Regions from separate parts of the Streptomyces sp. NPDC087844 genome, predicted to be linked through region 3. Evidence: riboswitches for the same ligand, from Rfam matches in the RefSeq annotation. Region 3 holds a riboswitch; each other region holds the start of a gene.
The links. Region 3 has a riboswitch for S-adenosylmethionine ahead of thrC (threonine synthase). Riboswitches for the same ligand answer to the same signal wherever they lie in the genome.

Region 1 (7,164 bases), on a different contig from region 3:
CCGAGCGGAGGTTCGACGCCTGACCCTAGTGACCACCTGTGATCAGTTCAAATCCTCCCCGGAAAAATCTCGGTCACCGAGCGCATTCTTTGCCATCAACTCACGCGCAGTAATGCCATCTTGACGCTACGTCGCGTGAAGGTTTCGCCAAGTCGGGCAAGACGGCCATGTGTTGCTCTTGTCGCTTCCGAGACCTATGGGGCGTACGGGACAGAACGACGATCGCGGATCACCGAAGCCGCGAGGATGCCCACGACGGGCGCGTCTCAACCCCTCGAAAGCCGCTTGAGCAGCACCGCGGAGGCCACCGGCCGGGCGCCCGCGCTCGCCACGCCGTCGGCCACCTCGCGGTCCGTGGAGACGACGATGACGGGCCGTCCCGGCGGTTCGGCCCGCACCAGCTGACGGATCAACTCGTCCGCGGTGACACCCGGCTTGGAGAACAGCACCCGCACCCCGCGCGGCGGAGCGAGCAGCACCGGGGCGGCCAGCTCGGCCCCGTCGAAGACACAGGTGACCTCGGCGCCGGTCTGCGCGGCGAGCTGCGAGAGCTGACCGAGCAGTCGCAGCCGCTGCTTCTCCAGCGGCATCTGCGGATAGCCGGTCTTGGTGACGTTGTACCCGTCGACGACCAGATGCGCCTGCGGCAGCGCGAGCAGCTGGTCGAGGACGGCGGGATCGCTGTCGGACAGCGCCCGGGCCGCGATGTCCTTCGGTGTCATCCGCCCCGGTTCGACCGCGTCCACGGTCTCCGCCGGCCGCACCGACACCGGCGGCAGGGCGAGTTCGCGCCGCAGCCCCTGAGTGGCTTCGAGCACGGTGTCGAGGAGCAGCCTCACGCGCATGTCCTCGACGCTGCGCCCCTCGCGCGCCGCGCGGCGGGTGGCCTCCAGGGAGCCCTCGACCTCACCGAGCCGCTGCTTCAGCCGCCGGCTCTCGCTCTCGGCGGCGGACACCTGGGCCTGCCCCTCGCCCCGCACGGCCTCCATCTCACCGCGCAGCTTGCGCAGGGCCGCCTCACCCCGTTTGACGTCGCTGAAAGCCCCGCGCAGCTTGCGGTGAAGCGATTCCGCCTCCTTCTTCGCCGCGTCGAGTTCGGTGCGCAGCCGCTCCGTCTCGGTCCGGGTCTGCCCGCGGGCCTCGGCGAGCTCCTCGCGCAGCCGCTCCAGCTCGATGCGGCTCTCGTCGTCGGCACGCTCGGCGTCCGCCCGCAGGGCCTCCTCACCGGCAGCGGTCACCAGCTTGACCCAGCCCGTGGGGCGCAGCACATAGGCCGCGGCCGCCACGTCCAGCGGGTCCGCGGCCGGGGGCGGCGAGCCGGAGTCGAGAGCGCCTGCCAGCTCGGGCTGCGCGTCTCTGAGCTTCTCGGCGATGCGCTGTCTGAAAATCGGATCGGTCTCCATGGCCGCCGCCATCGCGGTCCCCGCGAACTTGGCACGACGATTGGGGGCGAACCGGGCGTACTGCCTCAGCTGTGTGGGCAGTTCGGCCACGGTCAGCCCGCCGAACCCGTCCGACACGATCTGTACGACCCTGCGGCGCACCCCGTCGGGCAGCGGACGGTCGAGCACTTCGGCGTCGCCGTCGTCCGGCTCACCGCCTGTGGTCTCCACCATCCTTCACCCCATCGTCCGTGCGGGGCCGGCTCCTGTCAGGAGCGGGCGCCCGGCCTGTCCACCAGTTCCACCTGATCCACCGCGTTGCACCAGCGGCAGCGCACGGACTCGATGGTCTCACTGACCACGTTGCGCTCCTCGACCTCGGGTTCCCCGGCCAGGTCCAGATGTACGTACTCGACGACCTTCGACGAACGGGTCACATCGAATCGCGTGAGGTTGCCGCAGAGCGTGCAGCGCCACCGGGTCTCGGCCGTCGGGAGGGGAACCGTCATCGTGGCAGTCGCTCTCTTTCCGTAAGTCCTCGTGACGCACCGGATTCCCCGGAGCGTGTGGCTCGTAACCCTACGGCCTGGCGGGTACTCGACGCCCGTCCACCGGGAGCGGCGAGGCGCTCTGTGCGGTTCGGTCCCGTTACGTCATGCTCTGTTCATGCTCGGCAACTGGGGTGCACCCGGCAACAGGACGGTCAGAACGGTCAGGGCGATCCGGAGCCACCCCGCTCCGGTGACCTACGGACTGATGGCCCTGTGCTGCGCGCTCTTCGTGATCGGTCCGGCCTCGGGGCTCAGTCCCTCGTACGGCACCGGTGACGAGCTTCTCTCCGCGCAGCGGGCCTATTTCGAACGGTGGGGCGTGGTGCCCGTCGAACTGTTCCAGGGGACGCTGCGGGCTCTCGGCACCCCGGCCACCGCGCTCTTCGTGCACGGCAGCTGGCTGCATCTGCTGGGGAACATGCTCTTCCTCTACGTCTTCGGGGCGATGGCCGAGGAGAGGATGGGCCACGTCGGGTTCGCCCTCTTCTACCTCGGCTGCGGCTACCTCGCCCTGCTGGGCTACGCGGGCGCCCACGCCGACTCGGCGCAGACCCTCGTCGGCGCGTCGGGGGCGATCTCCGCGGTCCTCGGCGCGTTTCTGTACCTGTTCCCCAAAGCCCGGGTGACCAGTCTCTTCCCGTTCCTCTTCTTCCTTCCGCTGCGGTTCCCCGCGTGGGTGGTGCTGCCGTTCTGGGTGTCCCTGCAGTGGCTGGCCGCGGGGCGCGCGTCGCAGGGCCCCGGGGTCGCCTACCTGGCGCACCTGCTGGGCTTCTCCGCCGGGTTCCTCTACGCGTGGGTGCGGTACGGGCGTCCGGCTAGAGTGAAATCCCCAGCGCCGGCCACCGAGGGAGAAAACCAGCCGTGATCACCGCGATCGTGCTCATCAAGACCAGCGTGGACCGGATTCCCGAGATCGCCGAGTCGATCGCGGCGCTGGACAGCGTCAGCGAGGTGTTCTCCGTGACCGGGACGTACGACTTGATCGCCATGGTCCGGGTGAAGGCCCATGACGATCTGGCGGATGTCATTCCCGGCATGATCAGCAAGATTCCGGGGGTCGAGGGGACGGATACGCATGTGGCGTTCCGGACGTACTCGCAGCACGACCTGGAGGCGGCGTTCGCCATCGGCGGCGACAACTAGGGGGCTTCTGACGGGCCCATCCCCTACGCCGCCGGGACGCAGCGGCCGTTCTCCGTGCGGTAGTTCCAGCTGGCGCCGTTCGCCACGAGTTCCCTGACCGCTCCCACGAAGCGGGTCACGTGCTCGTCGGGGGTGCCGACGCCGAAGCTGACGCGGATGGCGTTCAGGGACTTCTCGCCGGGGGTGGCCTCGGGGGCGCCGCACTCGCCCTGGGACTGCGGGTCGCTGCCGAGGAGCGTACGGACCAGCGGGTGGGCGCAGAAGAGCCCGTCGCGGACGCCGATGCCGTACTCGGCGGAGAGCGCGGCGGCGAAGTGCGAGCTGTTCCAGCCCTCGACGACGAACGAGATGACGCCGACGCGCGGAGCGTCGTCACCGAAGAGCGAGAGCACCCGGACCTCGGGCACCTCGGCGAGACCCTGCCGGACGGTGGTCACGAGCTGCTGCTCACGGGCGACGAGCGTGTCGAAGCCGGCCTCGGTGAGGGCCTTGCAGGCGGAGGCGATGGAGTAGGCGCCGATGACGTTGGGCGACCCGGCCTCGTGCCGTGCGGCGCTCTCGTGCCACTCCACGTCGACGCCGCCGTCCGTACGCCGTGACACCTTCCGCGAGGCACCTCCCCCGGCCAGGTACGGGTCGGCCTCGCGCAGCCAGTCGAAGCGTCCCGCGAGCACGCCCGAGCCGAACGGCGCGTACAGCTTGTGGCCGGAGAAGGCGACCCAGTCCACGTCCAACTCCTGCACGGACACGGGGTGGTGGGGCGCGAGCTGGGCAGCGTCGAGCACGATCCGGGCGCCGTGCGCGTGAGCGGCGGCGGCCAGTTCCCGTACGGGCCACAGTTCGCCGGTGACGTTCGAGGCGCCCGTGACGCACACGAGGGCCGGACCGTGCGGGTCGCGTCCGGCGAGGGCCCGCTCCAGCGTCGCGACGGCCTCGCCCGGGGTGTGCGGGGCGTTGAGGTAGGTGACGCGGGCGTCCTGCCACGGCAGCAGCGAGGCGTGGTGCTCGGTCTCGAAGACGAAGACCTGGCAGCCGGCGGGCAGGGCGGCGGCGAGGAGGTTGAGCGAGTCGGTGGTGGACCGGGTGAAGACGACCTCGTCGTCGTCGCGGCAGTCGAGGAACTCGCCCACGGTCCTGCGGGCGTTCTCGAACAGGTCCGTGGAGAGCTGGGACAGGTACCCGGCCCCGCGGTGCACGCTGCCGTAGTACGGGGCGTACGCGGCCACGTCGTCCCAGACCCGCTGAAGGGCGGGGGCGCTGGCGGCGTAGTCGAGAGCGGCGTAGGTGACCTCGCCGCCGGTCACGAGCGGAACGGTGACGTCCCGTCCCAGCACGGGCAGGGATCCGGCGGTGTCACAGCGGGCGGACAGGTCGGCGGCAGCGGTGGAGACGGACATGGCGAGCTCCCATGAGGCAGGCGAAGTCACTGTGCGGGCGGACAGGGCTCGGCACAGGAAAGTGAAGAGGAAAGGGGTACGCGGAAGTGGGGCTCGGCGCCCTATCGCATTCGCTTGCTCATGAAAGGCTCCCTCGAACGACCAGGACCCCTGGTGTGTCCGCTCCAGCGAGCGGTGAGGGGTCCGCGCTTGCCGTAGACCTCACTGCCTACGACCTGGTCTTCACCCGGGGCACCCCGCCACGGACGGAGGGTTGCCGGACAGTCGGCCGGGGCCTGTTGACTGTCACTCATGACCTGCCAGCATCTTGCCACACGATGATGTGACCGCAACACCGCCGTCCGGATACCGGGACGCGGCAGGCGCCGGCCACCACCTGGGGGCTCCGCCCCCGACCCCCGTCGCGCAGTTCCCCGCGCCCCCGGATATCCGGGGGCGCGGGGAACTGCGCAATCTTTTGGCTTTTAGGGGCGCGGGGAACGGCGCAATCTTGTGGGCCCGCCCCCACCGGCCCGCACCCGACCGGCTACCGGTGGGTCGCAGCAACCCACCGCTCCAGCGTCCGAAGCGCCGCCCCGGAATCAATCGCCTCCGCGGCCCGAGCCATCCCCGCCCGGATCTGCTCAGCGAGCGAACCGGAGCCCGGCGCGAGCGCCACCAGCGCCGCCGCCGAGTTCAGCAGCACGGCGTCCCGCACGGGCCCCCGCTCACCCCCCAGCAGCCGTCGCGCGACATCCGCGTTGTACGACGCGTCAGCCCCCCGCAGCGCCTCCACAGGCACCAGTTCGATCCCCACGTCCCGCGGGTCGAAGGCCTCCTCGCGCACCTTGCCGTCCCGGACGACCCACACCCGGGACGTGGCCGTGGTGGTCAGCTCGTCGAGGCCGTCGTCGCCGCGGAAGACCAGCGAGGAGTTGCCGCGCTCGGCGAGGACCCCGGCCACGATGGGCGCCATCGGCGCGTGCGCGACCCCGACCGCCTGGGCCTTCACCCGGGCCGGGTTGGTGAGCGGGCCGAGGAAGTTGAAGGTGGTGCGGATGCCCAGTTGCCCGCGCGCCGCCGCCACGTGCCGCAGCGCCGGATGGAACTTCACCGCGAAACAGAAGGTGATCCCGGCCTCCTCGGCCACCTCGGCCACCCGTCGCGGGGTCAGCTCCAGGTTGACGCCGAGCTTTTCGAGGACGTCCGAGGCGCCGGACGCGGAGGACGCGGCGCGGTTTCCGTGCTTGACGACCTTGGCACCCGTACCGGCGATGACGACGGCCGACATCGTCGAGATGTTGACGGTCTTCGCCCCGTCCCCGCCGGTGCCGACGATGTCGACGGTGTCGCCGGGCACCTCGATCACGTTGGCGTGCGCGTACATCGTGCGCACCATGCCGGAGATCTCCTCGACGGTCTCGCCCTTGGCCCGCAGGGCCACCGCGAACCCGGCGATCTGCGCGTCGGTCGCCTCGCCCCGCATGATCAGGTCCATCGCCCAGGCCGTGTCGTCGGCGCTCAGGTCGCGGCCGTCCAGCAGACCGTTCAGGAGGACGGGCCAGGAACGGCCCGCCGCGAAGTCGCCTCCAGCGGGGGTCACAGCACTCATCTGCCGCTCCTGGGTTCGTGTTCGTGGACGTGCGGGGTCAAGGACGGGTCCACCCTATCCAGCCCCCGGGACGGCAAAGAGCCCCGTCCATGCAATGGACGGGGCTCCTGCCGTGGCGAACAGCTGGTGATCAGTGGTGGCCGTGGCCGCTGGTGATCTCCTTGTACTCCTCGGCGGTCGGCTTCGGGATCTGGCCGTCCTCACCGAAGTAGGCGGTGCTGAGCTTGGCGCGGAGCTTCTGCGGGCCCTTCACCTTGCGCTCGACACCGTTCTCGTCGACCGTCGCGCCGATCTCGGCCGGCTGGTACTGCTCGTGCGCCGTGAGGGTGTGCATGGCCTCCTGGCTGAGCGGCTCGTGCACCTCGACGAACTCACCGTGCGGCAGGCGCTTGATGATGCCCGACTCGCGGCCGTGCAGCACCTTGTCCCTGTCCCGGCGCTGGAGGCCGAGGCAGATCCGCTTGGTGGCGATGAACGCGAGCACCGGTCCGAGGAAGAACCCGATCCGGACGAACCAGGTGACCGCGTTGATCGACAGATGGAAGTGGGTCGCGACGATGTCGTTGCCACCACCGATCAGCATGATCATGTACGCGGTGACCCAGGCGACACCGAAGGCCGTACGGGTCGGGGCGTTGCGCGGGCGGTCCAGGATGTGGTGCTCGCGCTTGTCCCCGGTGACCCAGGACTCGATGAACGGGTAGAGCGCGATGATTGCCAGGAAGAGTCCGAAGACAACCAGCGGGATGAGCACACCGAGGACCAGTGTGTGACCCCAGAAGTTGATCTCCCAGCCCGGCATGGCGCGGATCAGACCCTCGGCGAAGCCCATGTACCAGTCGGGCTGGGCGCCCGTGGACACCTGGTCCGGCCGGTAGGGCCCGAGCACCCAGATCGGGTTGATGGACGCGACCGCGGCCAGCATGGCGATGAACCCGAAGACCAGGAAGAAGAAGCCTCCGGCCTTGGCCATGTAGACCGGCAGCAGCGGCATGCCGACGACGTTCTTGTTGGTCTTTCCTGGGCCCGCGAACTGGGTGTGCTTGTGGTAGAAGACCAGGATCAGGTGGCCGACCACGAGCCCCAGCATGATGCCGGGC
Region 2 (7,164 bases), on a different contig from region 3:
AGCACAAGCTGCCAGGCGGTGTGCTTGAGAGTGTGCAGGTCGGCGGAGAAGGCGTGCAGGTGCGGGGCGAGTGGGGTGTCACTGTTGTCGAGCAAGGGGTAGATGAGGATCTGCCGAGCCAGGCCGATGTGGTCCTGGCGGGCGCGGATCGCCGTGGTCGCCGCCAGGGTGGCGCCGGCGCTCTCGCCCATCACCGCGATCCGGGCCGCATCCACGCCCAGCTCGTCCGCGTGCTCGATCAGCCAGGTCAGCCCCGTGTACACGTCGTCGGCGAGGGTCGAGCCGGCCACCTCCGGGGCCAGCCGGTACTCCACCGACAAGAACGGCACACCGGCGGCGGCGACGTACTGGGCGATGAACGGTGCGAAGTGCGCCACCTCGCCGGCGATCAGGGCGCCCCCGTGAGCGTGAACGACGGCCGCGGTCGGACCGGCGACGCCGGACGGGGTGAACCAGTGCAGATCGATCTGCGCGCCGTCCCGCGTGGCCGCGCTGAACACCTGATGCCCGACCTCGGGCCGGTCGAGGCCGGAGGTCAGGACCGGGTAGACGGCGGCAACGCTGTCCCGCCAGGTCTTCCAGTCACCGGGCGCCAACGGCTCGGGCGGCGTGTCACCGGCACTGGCGGCGAACACGGCGGCCAGCTCGGGGTCAAGGGAAAGAGGCATGGTGCATGCTCCGGGGTTGTCGTTGTACGAGGTCAACGACGACGCTACGATCTAGACCTCGGTCTAGGTCAAGGAAGGGAGCGGGGATGAGTGACGAGAGCCTCACGATCGGCGAGGTCAGCGAGCGCACCGGACTGGGCATCCACACCCTGCGCTACTACGAGAAAGAAGGACTGCTACTGGGCTCGGTGGCACGCAGCAGCGGCGGACGGCGCCGCTACTCCGCCTTCGACGTCGAATGGCTCCAGCTCTGCAACCGCTTCCGCGCCTGCGGCATGCCGCTGAACGACATCCGACGCTACGCAGAACTGGTCGCCGCCGGCCCGGGCAACGAACAGCAACGCCTTGAACTCCTGCGCACCCATGAGATCCGCGTGCGGGCCGAACTGGCCCAGATGACGGAGAACCTCGCGGTGATCGAGGCCAAGGCCCGCCTGTACGCCGAGCACGTCGAATCAGGCACCGCAGGCACGCTGTGGACCGGCCGGACACCGACCTGCCTCGCCCTGGAGGCCATGGCGAACCGTGACAGCCAGGCAGTTTCGTCTGGATCACCGCGCTGACCGGAGGAAGATGCCCGCGATGCGGAGTCCGGCCAGGTAGACGGTCGCGGTCTGCTCGTAGCGGGTGGCGATGCCGCGCCACTGTTTCAAGCGGTTGAGGCAGCGTTCGACCGTGTCGCGCTGCTTGCGTGCCTCGCGGTCGAAGGCGGGTGGCCGGCACACACGAACAACGGCTGACGGAGCTGGTCGGAACGGCGCTGCTGTCAGGCGGTCGGCCCGGTGCGGAGTCGCCGCGCGTCCCGAACGAGCGTGTACGAAGCGCTGAGGAAGAGCACGGCTCCAGCCACGAGCCAGAGAGCCGAGGCCCCGGAGCGGTACTCACGAACGGCGAGAACGAGCAGCATCACGCTGGCAAGGACGCCGAAGGCCGAGATCAGAGCGCTGATGCGGTGAGTCACATGGACATCATCAACGACAACCCCGGCCGGCGGAAGTGATCCGAACGAACCGGACTAGCGACCCGTCCCCCCGCTGCCGAGGAAGGCCGGATGCCGGCCGAGCCGCCGGACGTACCGGTCCAGGTGGAGGTGTGCGGACAGGGCGCCGTCGGCGGTGTCCAGGTGGGCGAGCGCCACCCAGAGATCCACGTCCGCGGCCGTGATCGCATCACCCAACACATAGGCAGTGGACGCCAGTTGGTGATCGAGCAGGGTCAGTGTCGCCGCCCGGGCGTGAGGCGGGGAGGCCGGTGCGACGTCCCGGGCGAGGAGTTCACGCAGGGCGTCGATCTCCGCGGCGAGGGCCGGCGGCCGCAGCGCGGGCAGGCCGGGCCCTTCGGCGTCACGGAGTTCGGCGCGTTCCGCGAGGTCGGCGAGGTCGCGCAGAATGTCGGGCGTGTGGTTGCTGACGACGCGTCCGCTCCACCGGTCGCACAGCGCCGGCGCGGTGAGCGGGCCGTCGTAGTGGTGCCAGGTCGCCTCGTAGGCCCGGCGCAGCGAGGCGATGGCGTCGGGCGTCTCGGCGGGGCGGGTCAGCACGGTGGTGACCGTCGAGTCCTCAAGTCCCAGCAGCGCGAGGGTGATCGAGACGCGCAGCGAACGCTGACAGCCTTCGGACAGATACAGCTGATAGCGGTGCGGCGCCGGGTAGAAGCCACCGGCGAGGCCGACACCTATGCGGCCGCGGAAGCGGTGCGCACGTGCGGTCGTGCTCGGTGCGACCGTGCCGCAGGCGGGCGTGCCGGTGACGGCCGTACGTGCGGCCGTCTCGAAGGTACCTGTGCTCGAACCGCGGGAAACTGTCTCGGGCATGGCTCTCCAGAGGAAATCGCGGAAGCCCTGGCCGCCTTGTGGGCACCAGTGGCGAAACGGAGTGACTGCGCTGTGTCGTGCACGTCCGGCGGGTCCACGGGGCCGACGGGTCCGGATCGAGCGGACCGCACGGACCGCACGGACCGGGTGGACCGGCAGCGGACTAGTAAGCGCTGGAGACGCGCAACAGATCGATGTGCAGTCGCCTCGTCAAGCCGTTCCTGGGCAATTCCCACCTGTCCCGGTCGGGGCTCGCACGAGGCGAGACCACGCTTGTCCCGCCACACCGGCGGAACCAGGTCGTCACCCGGGGCACCCCGTCGCGGTGGAAGGGTTGCCTGTCAGCGGGCCGGGGCCGATGACCGCACGGACGGGGGAGGACCCCGTCCGACGGGCGCTGACGATCGTGACCGTCCCCGCAAGTGTCGGTGCGCCGTGTGGGGGCGTCAAGAAGGGGCGAGACGACGTCTCAGCACGTGGGCAGATCAATGACGAGGCTGTCGGAAGAAAAGCCGCGGCCGTACTGTTGTGTGCGTCGAGGAGCGGACGAGGCCGGACGGAGCCGGGTCCGCCGAGCCGCAGAACGGAGGTGACGCACGTGCGACCACGCCGCGTGCCCCGCCTCAGCGTCCCCGAGCTCACTCCGCGCCGTCGCGTACGCCTGTACTCGCGGCAGCACATCGACCTCCTGCGCGTCGCCGGCGCGCTCTGTCGTCCCTGACCCGTACCTCCGCGGCCCCGCCCTCCTCCGGCGAGGGCCGGCTTCCTCCACGGTCGATCAGGAAGGCACCCCGTCGTGTCGTCAGTACCTCCTTCTGCCCTGCCCTCTTCCCCCGCCCTGCGTCTCGCCGTCGCGCTCGACGGAGCCGGCTGGCATCCCGCCGCGTGGCGCGAACCGGTGGCCCGTCCCCGGGACCTGCTCACCGCCGGCTACTGGACGGACCTCGTCACCGAGGCCGAACGCGGCCTGCTCGACTTCGTGACCATCGAGGACGCGCTCGGCCTCCAGTCCTCGCACTTCACCGAACCCGACGGACGGACCGACCAGGTCCGCGGCCGGCTCGACGCCGTCCTCATCGCCGCCCGTGTCGCCCCGCTGACCAGCCACATAGGTCTGCTGCCGACAGTGGTGGCCACCCACACGGAGCCCTTCCACACAGCGAAGGCCATCGCCACGCTGGACTATGTGAGCACCGGCCGTGCGGGGGTACGCGTCCAGGTGTCGGCCCGCCGCAACGAGGCCGCGCACTTCGGCCGCCGTACGGTCCCGTCGTTCGGCATCGAGGACCTGGCGAGCCCCGCCGTACAGGAGTTGACGGTCGACCTCTTCGACGAGGCGGCCGACTACGTCGAGGCGGTGCGGCGGCTGTGGGACAGCTGGGAGGACGACGCGGAGATCCGGGATGTCGCCACCGGCCGCTTCGTAGACCGGGAGAAGTTGCACTACATCGACTTCGAGGGTGCGCGCTTCAGCGTCAAGGGACCCTCGATCACGCCCAGGCCGCCGCAGGGGCAGCCGCCTGTCGGGGCGCTCGCCCACGCAACCGTGACCGGTGCGCCGTTCCGGCTGCTGGGCCGCTCCGCGGACCTCGGGTTCGTCACCCCGCACGACGCCGGGCAGACCAGGGCCGTCGTCGCCGTGGTGCGTGCCGAACAGGACGCGGCCGGGCGGGCGGGGGAGCCCCTGCACCTCTTCGGTGACCTGGTCGTCTTCCTGGACGACGACCCCGCCGAGGCCGCGGCCCGCAAGGAACGGCTGGACGCCCTCGCGGGTTACCCGTACACGAGCGACGCCCTGATCTTCACCGGCACGCCGACCCAACTGGCGGACCTGCTGCAGGAGCTGAGCGAGGCCGGACTGACCGGCTTCCGGCTGCGCCCCGCCGTCGCAGGCCACGACCTGCCGGCGATCACCCGGGGCCTGGTCCCCGAACTCCAGCGCCGGGGCGTCTTCCGGCACGCGTACGAGGCCGACACCCTGCGCGGACTGCTCGGGCTCGAACGCCCGGCCAACCGTTACGCGGCTGCCGACGCCGTCACCCCCGCCTGAGCCGGAAGGACCCACGAACATGAGCGAGCCCCGCAAGCCCCTCAAGCAGATCCACCTCGCGGCCCACTTCCCCGGTGTCAACAACACCACCGTGTGGAGCGATCCCCAGGCCGGCAGCCACATCGAGTTCAGCTCCTTCGCGCACTTCGCGCGCACCGCCGAACGCGCGAAGTTCGACTTCCTGTTCCTCGCGGAAGGGCTGCGCCTGCGGGAACAGGGCGGCGAAATCTACGACTTGGACGTCGTCGGGCGGCCCGACACCTTCACGATCCTGTCCGCGCTCGCCGCCGTCACCGAACGCCTCGGCCTCACCGGCACCATCAACTCCACCTTCAACGAGCCCTACGAGGTGGCACGGCAGTTCGCGAGCCTCGACCACCTCTCCGACGGCCGCGCCGCCTGGAACGTCGTCACCTCCTGGGACGCCTTCACCGGCGAGAACTTCCGCCGCGGCGGCTTCCTCCCGCAGGAGGAGCGCTACTCCCGCGCCAAGGAGTTCCTGGCCACCGCGAACGAACTCTTCGACTCCTGGCGCGGGGACGAGATCGTCGCCGACCGGGCGACCGGCGCCTTCCTGAGCGACGCCAGGGCCGGGGCCTTCGTCCACCGGGGGCAGCACTTCGACATCGAGGGGCAGTTCAACGTCCCCCGATCCCCGCAGGGCCGCCCGGTCGTCTTCCAGGCCGGCGACTCCGAGGAGGGCCGCGAGTTCGCCGCCGCCGGAGCCGACGCGATCTTCAGCCGGTACGCCACCCTCAAGGAGGGCCAGGCCTTCTACACGGACGTCAAGGGCCGCCTGGCCCGCCACGGCCGTACCCCCGACCAGTTGCTGATCCTCCCCGCCGCGACCTTCATCCTGGGCGACACGGACGCGGAGGCCGCCGAACTGGCCCGCGAGGTGCGCCGGCAGCAGGTCAGCGGGGCGACCGCGCTCAAACACCTGGAGTTCGTCTGGAACCGCGACCTGTCCGCGTACGACCCGGACGGGCCGCTGCCCGACATCGACCCCGACCTCGGTGAGCACACCCTCGCCCGCGGCCGGGCCCAGGTGCGCATGTACCGCGACCCGCTGGCCACCGCCCGCGAGTGGCGGGAGCTGGCCGCCGCCAACAAGTGGTCCATCCGCGACCTGGTCATCGAGACAGGCAACCGCCAGGCCTTCGTCGGCTCCGCCGAGACGGTCGCCGACACCATCAACGAGTTCGTGCAGGCCGACGCGGGCGACGGCTTCATACTCGTCCCGCACATCACCCCCGGCGGCCTCGACGTCTTCGCCGACACGGTCGTCCCGCTGCTCCAGGAGCGCGGCGTCTTCCGCACGGAGTACGAGGGCACGACCCTGCGCGACCACCTGGGACTGGCCCGGCCCTCCGCCCGGCCCGGCTCCGAGGCACGGGACGAGCGGGCGGTCGCCTCGTGAAGTTCCCGGCGATCACCCTGATCGGGCACGCGCCGGACCCGGTGACCGGCATCCGGAAGTCCACCGGCGACCGCTTCCGCGAGGTCCTCGACAACGCCCTGCCGGCCGAGGAGCTGCGCTTCGACGGGTTCGGCGCGGGTGAGCGGTACGTCCCTCACCCCGGTGCCGCGCCGCGAGATCCCCGACCCGCCGTTTCCCCGGGGCCGGTGCGGACCGGACCCACGCCGGTACCCGTCGCCGCCGACCGCTGAGGAGAACCCGTACACATGTCAGACATCCCTCTCGGCGTCCTCGACCTGGTCCCGGTGGCGTCCGGCTCCACCGCGGCAGAGGCGCTGCGCAACTCCATCGATCTGGCCCGGCGGGCCGAACAGCTCGGCTACTCCCGCCACTGGTTCGCCGAGCACCATCTCAACCCCGGAGTGGCCGGGACCTCCCCGGCGGTGGTGCTCGCGCTCACCGCGTCCGCGACCTCGACGATCCGGCTCGGCTCCGGAGCCGTGCAACTGGGCCACCGCACCGCCCTGTCCACGGTGGAGGAGTTCGGGCTGATCGACGCGCTGCACCCCGGGCGCCTCGACCTGGGCCTGGGCCGGTCCGGCGGCAGGCCGCCCGGCGGACCCGTCGAGCCGCTGCCGGACGCCACCCCGGTCGTGGACGGCCGGGCACCCAACGGACTGCTCGTCCCGCCCAAGTTCTCCCTCGCGCACCTGCTCGGCTCACCCCGCGTCGCCCTCCAGTCGGCGCTGCTCAAGCAGCCGAACGCCGAGTCGCAGGAGTACGGCGAGCAGATCGACGACATCCTCGCGCTGCTGGCCGGCACCTACCGGTCGGCGGACGGCGTCGAGGCCCATGCGGTCCCGGGCGAGGGCGCCGACGTACAGGTGTGGATCCTGGGCAGCAGCGGGGGCGAGAGCGCCGAGGTCGCGGGCCGGGGCGGCCTGCGCTTCGCGGCGAACTACCACGTCAGCCCCGGGACCGTACTGGAAGCGGTCGACGCCTACCGGGCCGCGTTCCAGCCCTCCGACGTACTCGACAAGCCGTATGTGAGCGTCTCGGCCGACGTCGTGGTCGCCGAGGACGACGAGAGCGCCCGCGAACTGGCCGCCGGATACGGTCCGTGGGTCCGCAGCATCCGCACGGCCGAGGGCGCGATCCCCTTCCCCACGCCCGACGAGGCCCGCGCCCATGTCTGGACCGAAGCGGACCTCGC
Region 3 (7,164 bases):
CTGCCGTCTGCAACAGGTCAATCCGACGAGAATTCCGGGCACGGATGATCGGAAATATGTGAAGGATTTACGAAGATTCAGGGCAAGTCGGGCCCGGTAAATGCCATAAACGGCTGAAAAGGACCCGTTACTTTGGCTGCTTCTTGTCGGGCCCCGGGCGCCAACTCATATGCGCCGACCTTGCGAAGCGAAGCAGCTTCCCCAACTGTACCGCGCTCAATCATACAGAATTGCCCCCTCCGCTTCGGGCGCGGAAGGGGCAATTCGATGAACTCTGCGTGTTCGGCATTACCAAGGGTAATGATCGGCGCCGCCGAACGGGGCACCGAGCGGGGCGCTCAGCCTCCGGCGACCGCCGGGATGATCGAGACCCCGACGCCGTCCGGCGTGACCGTCTCAAGACCCTGCTCGAAGCGGACGTCGTCGTCGTTCACGTACACGTTGACGAACCGCCGCAGCTTGCCCTGGTCGTCCAGGACACGGGCCGCGATACCGGTGTGGTTCTTCTCCAGATCGGCGATGACCTCGGCGAGGGTCGCCCCTTCGGCGGCCACTTCGGCCTGACCACCCGTGTAGGTACGCAGGATGGTGGGGATACGGACGTTGACGCTCACGGGGCCTCCATCAGGTAGGGCTGTAGTACAGCGCCCCTTCTTCAGGGGCGCGGGGCAAGTGACATCTGCGGCTCCGCCGCGGGGCGCTGCCGGCCCCCGCGGGCCCGCAGCGTTCGGACGACGATCAGGACCCGAGCCCAGCCTCATGGAAGGAGTCGAGGTTCGGACGGATGGTGGCGGTCAGCCCCGTGTCGGAGGCGACGGCGTCCAGCGTCTTCAGCCCGTCCCCCGTGTTGAGGACGACAGTCGTCAGGGTGGGATCGAGCAGCCCGCTCTCGATCAGCTTCTTCGCCACCCCCACCGTCACCCCGCCGGCGGTCTCCGCGAAGATTCCCTCGGTCCGCGCCAGCAACTTGATCGCGTCGACGACCTGGTCGTCGTTCACGTCCTCCACGGCCCCGCCCGTCCGGCGGGCGATGTCGAGCACGTACGGCCCGTCGGCCGGGTTCCCGATGGCGAGCGACTTGGCGATCGTGTTCGGCTTCTGCGGGCGTACGACGTCGTGCCCGGCCTTGTAGGCGACGGACACCGGTGAACAGCCCTCGGCCTGGGCGCCGAAGATCTTGTACGGCTTGTCCTCGACGAGGCCGAGCTGGATCAGCTCCTTCAGGCCCTTGTCGATCTTCGTCAGCTGCGAGCCGGAGGCGATCGGCACGACCAGCTGGTCCGGCAGCCGCCAGCCGAGCTGCTCACAGATCTCGTACGCCAGGGTCTTGGAGCCCTCCGCGTAGTACGGCCGCAGATTGACGTTGACGAAGCCCCAGCCCTCGCCGGCCGGGTCGCCGATCAGTTCGGAGCAGAAGCGGTTCACGTCGTCGTAGTTGCCCTCGATACCGACGAGCTCGCCGCCGTAGACCGCGGCCATGACGACCTTGCCCTGCTCCAGGTCGTGCGGGATGAACACGCAGGAACGGAGGCCGGCCCGCGCGGCGGCGGCGCCCACCGCACCCGCGAGGTTGCCGGTGGAGGAGCAGGAGAGCGTGGTGAAGCCGAAGGCGCGCGCGGCCTCCAGCGCCTGGGCGACGACACGGTCCTTGAAGGAGTGCGTCGGGTTGCCGGAGTCGTCCTTGACGAAGAGCTTGCCGGCGTCGACGCCCAGCTCGCGCGCCAGGTTGTCGGCCTTGACGAGCTTGGTCCAGCCGGGGTTGATGTTCGGCTTGTCCGCCACGTCCGCGGGGACGGGCAGCAGCGGCGCGTACCGCCAGATGTTCGCGGGCCCCGCTTCGATCCGCTTGCGGAGTTCCTCGGTGTCGTAACCCGAGAAGTCGTACGCGATCTCCAGCGGGCCGAAACACTCCTCGCAGGCGAAGACCGGACCGAGCGGGACGCGGTGTCCGCACTCGCGGCAGGAGAGCGCGGCGGCCGGACCGAGGTCGACGGCGTTCGCGGAGCCCGCGGCGGAGGCGGGGGTGGGGGTGGAGTTCGTGGTGCTTGCAACTGTCTGCGCAGCCATGGAGGCGAGGCCCTTTCCTCATCTTCCTCACGACGCACTTCGCCATGAGACGGATTTGGCACCTTCCCGAGCCGGGAGCCTCGCGGCACTGATCAGCGATGATCAGGACGAGACCGGCTGGAGGGTTGCCGGGGCTTCAACGGGCCGTATCCCTCTGCCCCTCTGGATGAGCGGTATTCAGTTGTACGCGCAACGACCCCCGACATGCGATGGTCATCAGCGTTGTTCAAGACTGTAACCGACGGCATGGATGGTGGAGAGAGCCGTCCGAACCGCGAGATGACCGTCACACCGGTTTCCGTCGCGGCGGGACGCACGCATCCCGATGAACGCAAGGGAGAGCCGCACGTGCTGGAAGACGTCGAGCGCTGGCTGAGCACGCGCTCCTGGTCCGTCGAGGACCGCCCGCTCAAGAAGCTGATCGCCGCGAAGCGGTCCACGGGCTCCACGGTCAGTGTCGTACTGCCCGCGCTCAACGAGGAGGAGACGGTCGGCGAGATCGTCGCCGTGATCCGCCGTGAGCTGATGACCGCGCGAGTGCCGCTCGTCGACGAGATCGTGGTGATCGACTCGGGTTCGACGGACCGCACCTCCGAGGTCGCCGCCGCCGCGGGCGCCCGTGTCGTGCACCGGGACGAGATCCTGCCCCGTATCCCGGCCGTACCCGGCAAGGGCGAGGTGCTGTGGCGCTCGCTGCTCGTCACCCGCGGGGACATCGTGGCCTTCGTCGACGCGGACCTGAAGGAGTTCTCGGCGGACTTCGTCTCCGGGATCGTCGGTCCGCTGCTGACGGATCCGGGGGTCGACCTCGTCAAGGCGATGTACGACCGCCCTCTGGGCTCCGCAGCAGGTCAGGGGGGTCGGGTCACGGAACTCATGGCCCGGCCGCTGCTCAACATGCACTGGCCGCAGCTGGCCGGCTTCGTCCAGCCGCTGGGCGGGGAGTACGCGGCCCGCCGCTCGCTCCTCGAACGGCTCCCGTTCCCCGTGGGCTACGGCGTGGAGCTGGGCATGCTGGTCGACGCGCTGCACCTGGTCGGTCTTGACGCCCTCGCGCAGGTCGACGTGGGCGTCCGCAAGCACCGGCACCAGGACGGGCAGGCGCTCGGCCGGATGTCCGCGGCGATCTATCGCACGGCTCAGCTTCGGCTTGCGCGCGGGCACATGATCCGGCCGTCGCTGACGCAGTTCGTGCGGGGGGAACGCGGGTTCGAGCCGCGCACGCATTCGGTGGACATGGAGGAACGTCCGCCGATGGCCGAAATCCGGGAGTACGTCTCACGCCGCGCGGCGTGACCTTTTTGAGGGCGCGGGGAACGGCGCAATCTTCTGTCTCCGGGTTTTGGGGGCGCGGGAAACGGCGCGGCACGCCCCCACCCGGCCTCCGGCCGACCCGCGCGCTTCCGCCACGGCCAGTGGGAACGTTTGAGCGGATGGACCTGCGGCTAGGTTTCGAGTCATGGCTTCCACCCACGGCAAACACTCCGTCCTCGTCGCGTCCAACCGCGGCCCCGTCTCGTACACGAAGGACGAGTCCGGCGAGCTCACGGCCAGGCGTGGCGGAGGCGGACTCGTATCGGGCCTCTCCGCCATCGGCCCCGACGCCGGCGCCCTGTGGGTCTGCTCGGCCCTCGGCGACGGCGACCGCGAGGCCGTACGGCGCGGAACCGGCGAGGACGGCGTCCGGATGCTCGACATCGACGCCGACACCCACGCCGCCGCGTACAACGGCATCGCGAACTCCGCGCTGTGGTTCGTCCACCACATGCTCTACCAGACCCCCCTGGAGCCCGTCTTCGACGCGGAGTTCCGGCGCCAGTGGGCGGCCTACGAGACGTACAACCACGCCTTCGCCGAGGCACTGGCCGAGGAGGCGGCGGACGGCGCCGCGGTCCTCGTACAGGACTACCACCTGTCCCTCGTGCCGCGGATGCTCCGCGAGCTCCGTCCCGACCTGCGGATCGGGCACTTCTCGCACACCCCGTGGGCCCCGCCGGACTACTTCCGGCTGCTCCCCGACGACATCGCGGCGAAGGTCCTCGACGGGATCCTCGGCGCCGACCGGGCCGCGTTCCTCACCCGGCGGTGGGCGGACGCGTTCACGGAGTGCTGCCGGGCCGTGCTGGGGGACGGCTTCGACCCGGACACGCGGATCGGCGTGCACGGGCTGGGCGCCGACGCGGACTTCCTGCGCGAGCGCTCGCACCGCGGGGACGTCGACGAGCGGATGGCCGCGCTGCGCGAGCAGATCGGCACCGCGCCCGACGGCAGCGCCCGGAAGACCATCGTGCGGGTGGACCGGACCGAGCTGTCCAAGAACATCGTGCGCGGCCTGCTGGCGTACCGGCAGCTGCTTGACGACCGGCCCGAGTGGCGCGAGCGGGTGGTGCACGTGGCGTTCGCGTACCCGTCGCGGCAGGACCTTGCGGTGTACCGCGACTACACGGCCGAGGTGCAGCGGGTCGCCGACGAGATCAACTCCGCGTACGGGACGGCCGGCTGGACGCCGGTGGTGCTGCACGTGAAGGACGACTTCGCACGCTCACTCGCGGCGTACCGGCTGGCCGACGTGGCCCTCGTGAACCCCATTCGCGACGGTATGAACCTCGTCGCGAAGGAGGTGCCGGTCGTGTCCGACGACGGGTGCGTGCTGGTGCTGTCGCGGGAGGCGGGGGCGTACGAGGAGTTGGGCGAGGACGCGATCGTCGTGAACCCGTATGACGTCGTCGGCACGGCGGAGGCGCTGTACGAGGCGTTGGCAGTGCCCCTCGCGGAGCGGGCCGAGCGGACGAAGCGGTTGGCTGTGGCGGCGACCGCCCTGCCTCCGGCGCAGTGGTTCTTGGACCAGTTGCACGCGTTGGACGCGTGACGGGTCGCTGACGCGGGGTCGGTTCGGAGCCGCGGACCGGAGGGGGCCGGTCGCGCGGTTCCCCGCACCCCTGGCGGGCGCCCTAGCGGGGCGCCAAGTGGGTGGCCAGGGCCGTGAGCAGTCGCGTGACCCCCTCCGGTCCGTCCACCACCAGGTCCGAACGGTCGGCCAGTTCGGTCACCTCTGTGCTGCCGCTGCAGACCAGGAGGCCCGGGATGCCGTCGGAGCGGAGTTTCTCGACGGCGGCGAAGGCCGGCAGGTCGCCGAGGTCGTCGCCGCAGTACATGACCGACTCGGCTCCGACGTCACGCACGTACTCGCCGAGGGCGACGCCCTTGTCCATGCCCGCCGGACGCAGCTCCAGGACCAGCCGTCCCGGTTCGACGATCAGGCCGTGCTTCTGGGCCAGCCCGGCCAACGGTTCGCGCAGTGCCTCGAAGGCGGCCTGGGGGTCCTGGGCACGGCGGGTGTGGACCGCGACGGCCCTGCCCTTCTCCTCGATCCAGCTGCCCTGCCAGGCACCGATGCCGTCGAGGAAGCCGGGAAGTTCGGCGCGGGCTGCGGCCACACCGGGGTGCGGCGCCGGGGCCCGGACCGTACCGGTGACCGCGTCCCAGCGCTCCGCCCCGTAGTGGCCGAGCACGACGAGGTGGTCGAGGCCCGGGACTCCGGCGAAACCGCCGTACCGCACGGCGACCGACGCCGGCCTGCCGGTGACGACGGCCACCGACGCCACTTTCGGGGCCAGCGCCGCCAGGGCCGGTACGGCGTCCTGGTGGGCGCGGGCCTGTTCGGGGTCGGGGACGATCGGCGCGAGCGTGCCGTCGAAGTCGAAGGCGAGGACGGCCTTGTGGGGCCGCGCGAGGATGGCGGCGAGACCGTCTCGGCCCGCCGTGGTCACGGGGCTCGGCAGCGACGATGAGTCGGGGTGACTGGCCATGCTGCGACCCTATCCGCCGAGGTGGGGTCTTATGCCTCCCGCTCGCGCCTGCGTACCTCGCGAACGCGCCGCAGGCGGTTGACCGTCACCGGGTCGTGCGCGAGGGCCCGCTCCGCGTCCAGGAGGGCGTTCAGCACCTGGTAGTAGCGAACCGGGGCGATCCCCAGCTCCTCCCGGATGGCCCGCTCCTTGGCCCCCGGCGCCACCCACCCCCGCCCCTCCAACGCGAGCACACCCCGCTCCAGCGAGCTCAACCCCTCATCACCCGTACCCACACCCGTACCCATACCCATACCCAAGAAGCTAGCCGCTCCCGCACCCACCAGGGGGCGCGGGGAACGGCGCGATCTTTTGTCGTTCGTCTTCAGGGGCGCGGGGAACGGCGCAACCAGCCACAACAACCCGCACCCACACCCACCAGCGGAGCTAAGACGCGTTCTGGGCCGCGGAAGCAGCCCGCTGCAACTGCCCCAGCACAGCCCCCGGCTTCCCCTCCGGACTGACCGCCTCACCGATCCGCCGCTTGATGTCCGCGCTGACCGCCGCCCAGGACGTCTGCCCCACGGGATACAGCTCGGCGTTGGGCAGCTCGCCGAGGAAGTCGACGAGGTCCGTGTCGTCCTTGTCGAGAGCCATCGCCTCGGACGCGGACGTCGTCACGGGCAGCAGGTCGTACTCGTGGGAGAACTCAAGGACGTTCTTGTCGCTGTACACGTAGTCGAGGAAGTCCCCGATCTGTTCCGCGTGCCCGTTCTTCTTGAACGCCATCATCCAGTCGGCGACACCCATGGTGGCCTTGGAGCGCCCTTTGGCGCCGGGCATCGGCACCATGCCGAACTTCACGCCCTTCGCGGCGGCGGCCTTCATCAGCGTGGGGTGGCCGTTCAGCATGCCGACCTCGCCGCGTGTGAACGCCGCGAAGGCGTCCGCCCGGTTGAGCTTCGCGGGCGCGACCGGCCCGGTGAGGCCCTTGTCGACGAGCTTCTCCTTGAGCCAGGTGAAGGTGTCGACGTTCTGCGGGGAGTCGAGACTGTAGGAGCCGACCGTGTCGGTGTACCCGTCGCCGCCGCTGAGCAGCCACATCATGGTCTCGGCCTGCGCCTCCTCCGGCCCCAGCGGCAGCGCGTACGGGTACTTCACGCCCTGGGCCTTGAGGGCCGCAGCGTCGGAGGCGAGGTCGCTCCAGCTCTCCGGCGGGGTGAGGCCGGCGTCGGCGAAGAGCGTCTTGTTGTAGAAGAGCAGCCGGGTGGAGGAGGCGAACGGCATGCCGTACTGCGTGCGGTTTATC

Region 1: another riboswitch for S-adenosylmethionine. It lies ahead of ACIOKD_RS08920 (aminotransferase class V-fold PLP-dependent enzyme); the one in region 3 lies ahead of thrC (threonine synthase).
Region 2: another riboswitch for S-adenosylmethionine. It lies ahead of ACIOKD_RS38835 (glutathione S-transferase family protein); the one in region 3 lies ahead of thrC (threonine synthase).

The regions. Positions count from the first base shown of each region.
Region 1 covers NZ_JBIUVD010000003.1:449,667-456,830, forward strand. The annotation lists gene ACIOKD_RS08900 (NYN domain-containing protein) at 267-1,616, opposite strand; gene ACIOKD_RS08905 (hypothetical protein) at 1,652-1,891, opposite strand; gene ACIOKD_RS08910 (rhomboid family intramembrane serine protease) at 2,049-2,798, shown strand; gene ACIOKD_RS08915 (Lrp/AsnC family transcriptional regulator) at 2,795-3,076, shown strand; gene ACIOKD_RS08920 (aminotransferase class V-fold PLP-dependent enzyme) at 3,100-4,473, opposite strand; SAM riboswitch class IV at 4,654-4,770, opposite strand; gene trpD (anthranilate phosphoribosyltransferase) at 5,000-6,064, opposite strand; gene ACIOKD_RS08930 (cytochrome bc complex cytochrome b subunit) at 6,195-7,164, opposite strand, start outside.
Region 2 covers NZ_JBIUVD010000032.1:22,217-29,380, forward strand. The annotation lists gene ACIOKD_RS38815 (alpha/beta hydrolase fold domain-containing protein) at 1-668, opposite strand, end outside; gene ACIOKD_RS38820 (MerR family transcriptional regulator) at 755-1,231, shown strand; gene ACIOKD_RS38825 (hypothetical protein) at 1,220-1,393, opposite strand; gene ACIOKD_RS38830 (hypothetical protein) at 1,435-1,629, opposite strand; gene ACIOKD_RS38835 (glutathione S-transferase family protein) at 1,684-2,481, opposite strand; SAM riboswitch class IV at 2,746-2,893, opposite strand; gene ACIOKD_RS38840 (putative leader peptide) at 3,080-3,202, shown strand; gene ACIOKD_RS38845 (LLM class flavin-dependent oxidoreductase) at 3,278-4,531, shown strand; gene ACIOKD_RS38850 (NtaA/DmoA family FMN-dependent monooxygenase) at 4,551-5,951, shown strand; partial or broken gene ACIOKD_RS38855 (hypothetical protein) at 5,948-6,157, shown strand; gene ACIOKD_RS38860 (MsnO8 family LLM class oxidoreductase) at 6,218-7,164, shown strand, end outside.
Region 3 covers NZ_JBIUVD010000006.1:372,321-379,484, forward strand. The annotation lists gene ACIOKD_RS15705 (MoaD/ThiS family protein) at 339-614, opposite strand; gene thrC (threonine synthase) at 739-2,067, opposite strand; SAM riboswitch class I at 2,083-2,240, opposite strand; gene ACIOKD_RS15715 (glucosyl-3-phosphoglycerate synthase) at 2,416-3,363, shown strand; gene ACIOKD_RS15720 (trehalose-6-phosphate synthase) at 3,527-4,936, shown strand; gene otsB (trehalose-phosphatase) at 5,019-5,876, opposite strand; gene ACIOKD_RS15730 (DUF3263 domain-containing protein) at 5,906-6,169, opposite strand; gene ACIOKD_RS15735 (ABC transporter substrate-binding protein) at 6,303-7,164, opposite strand, start outside.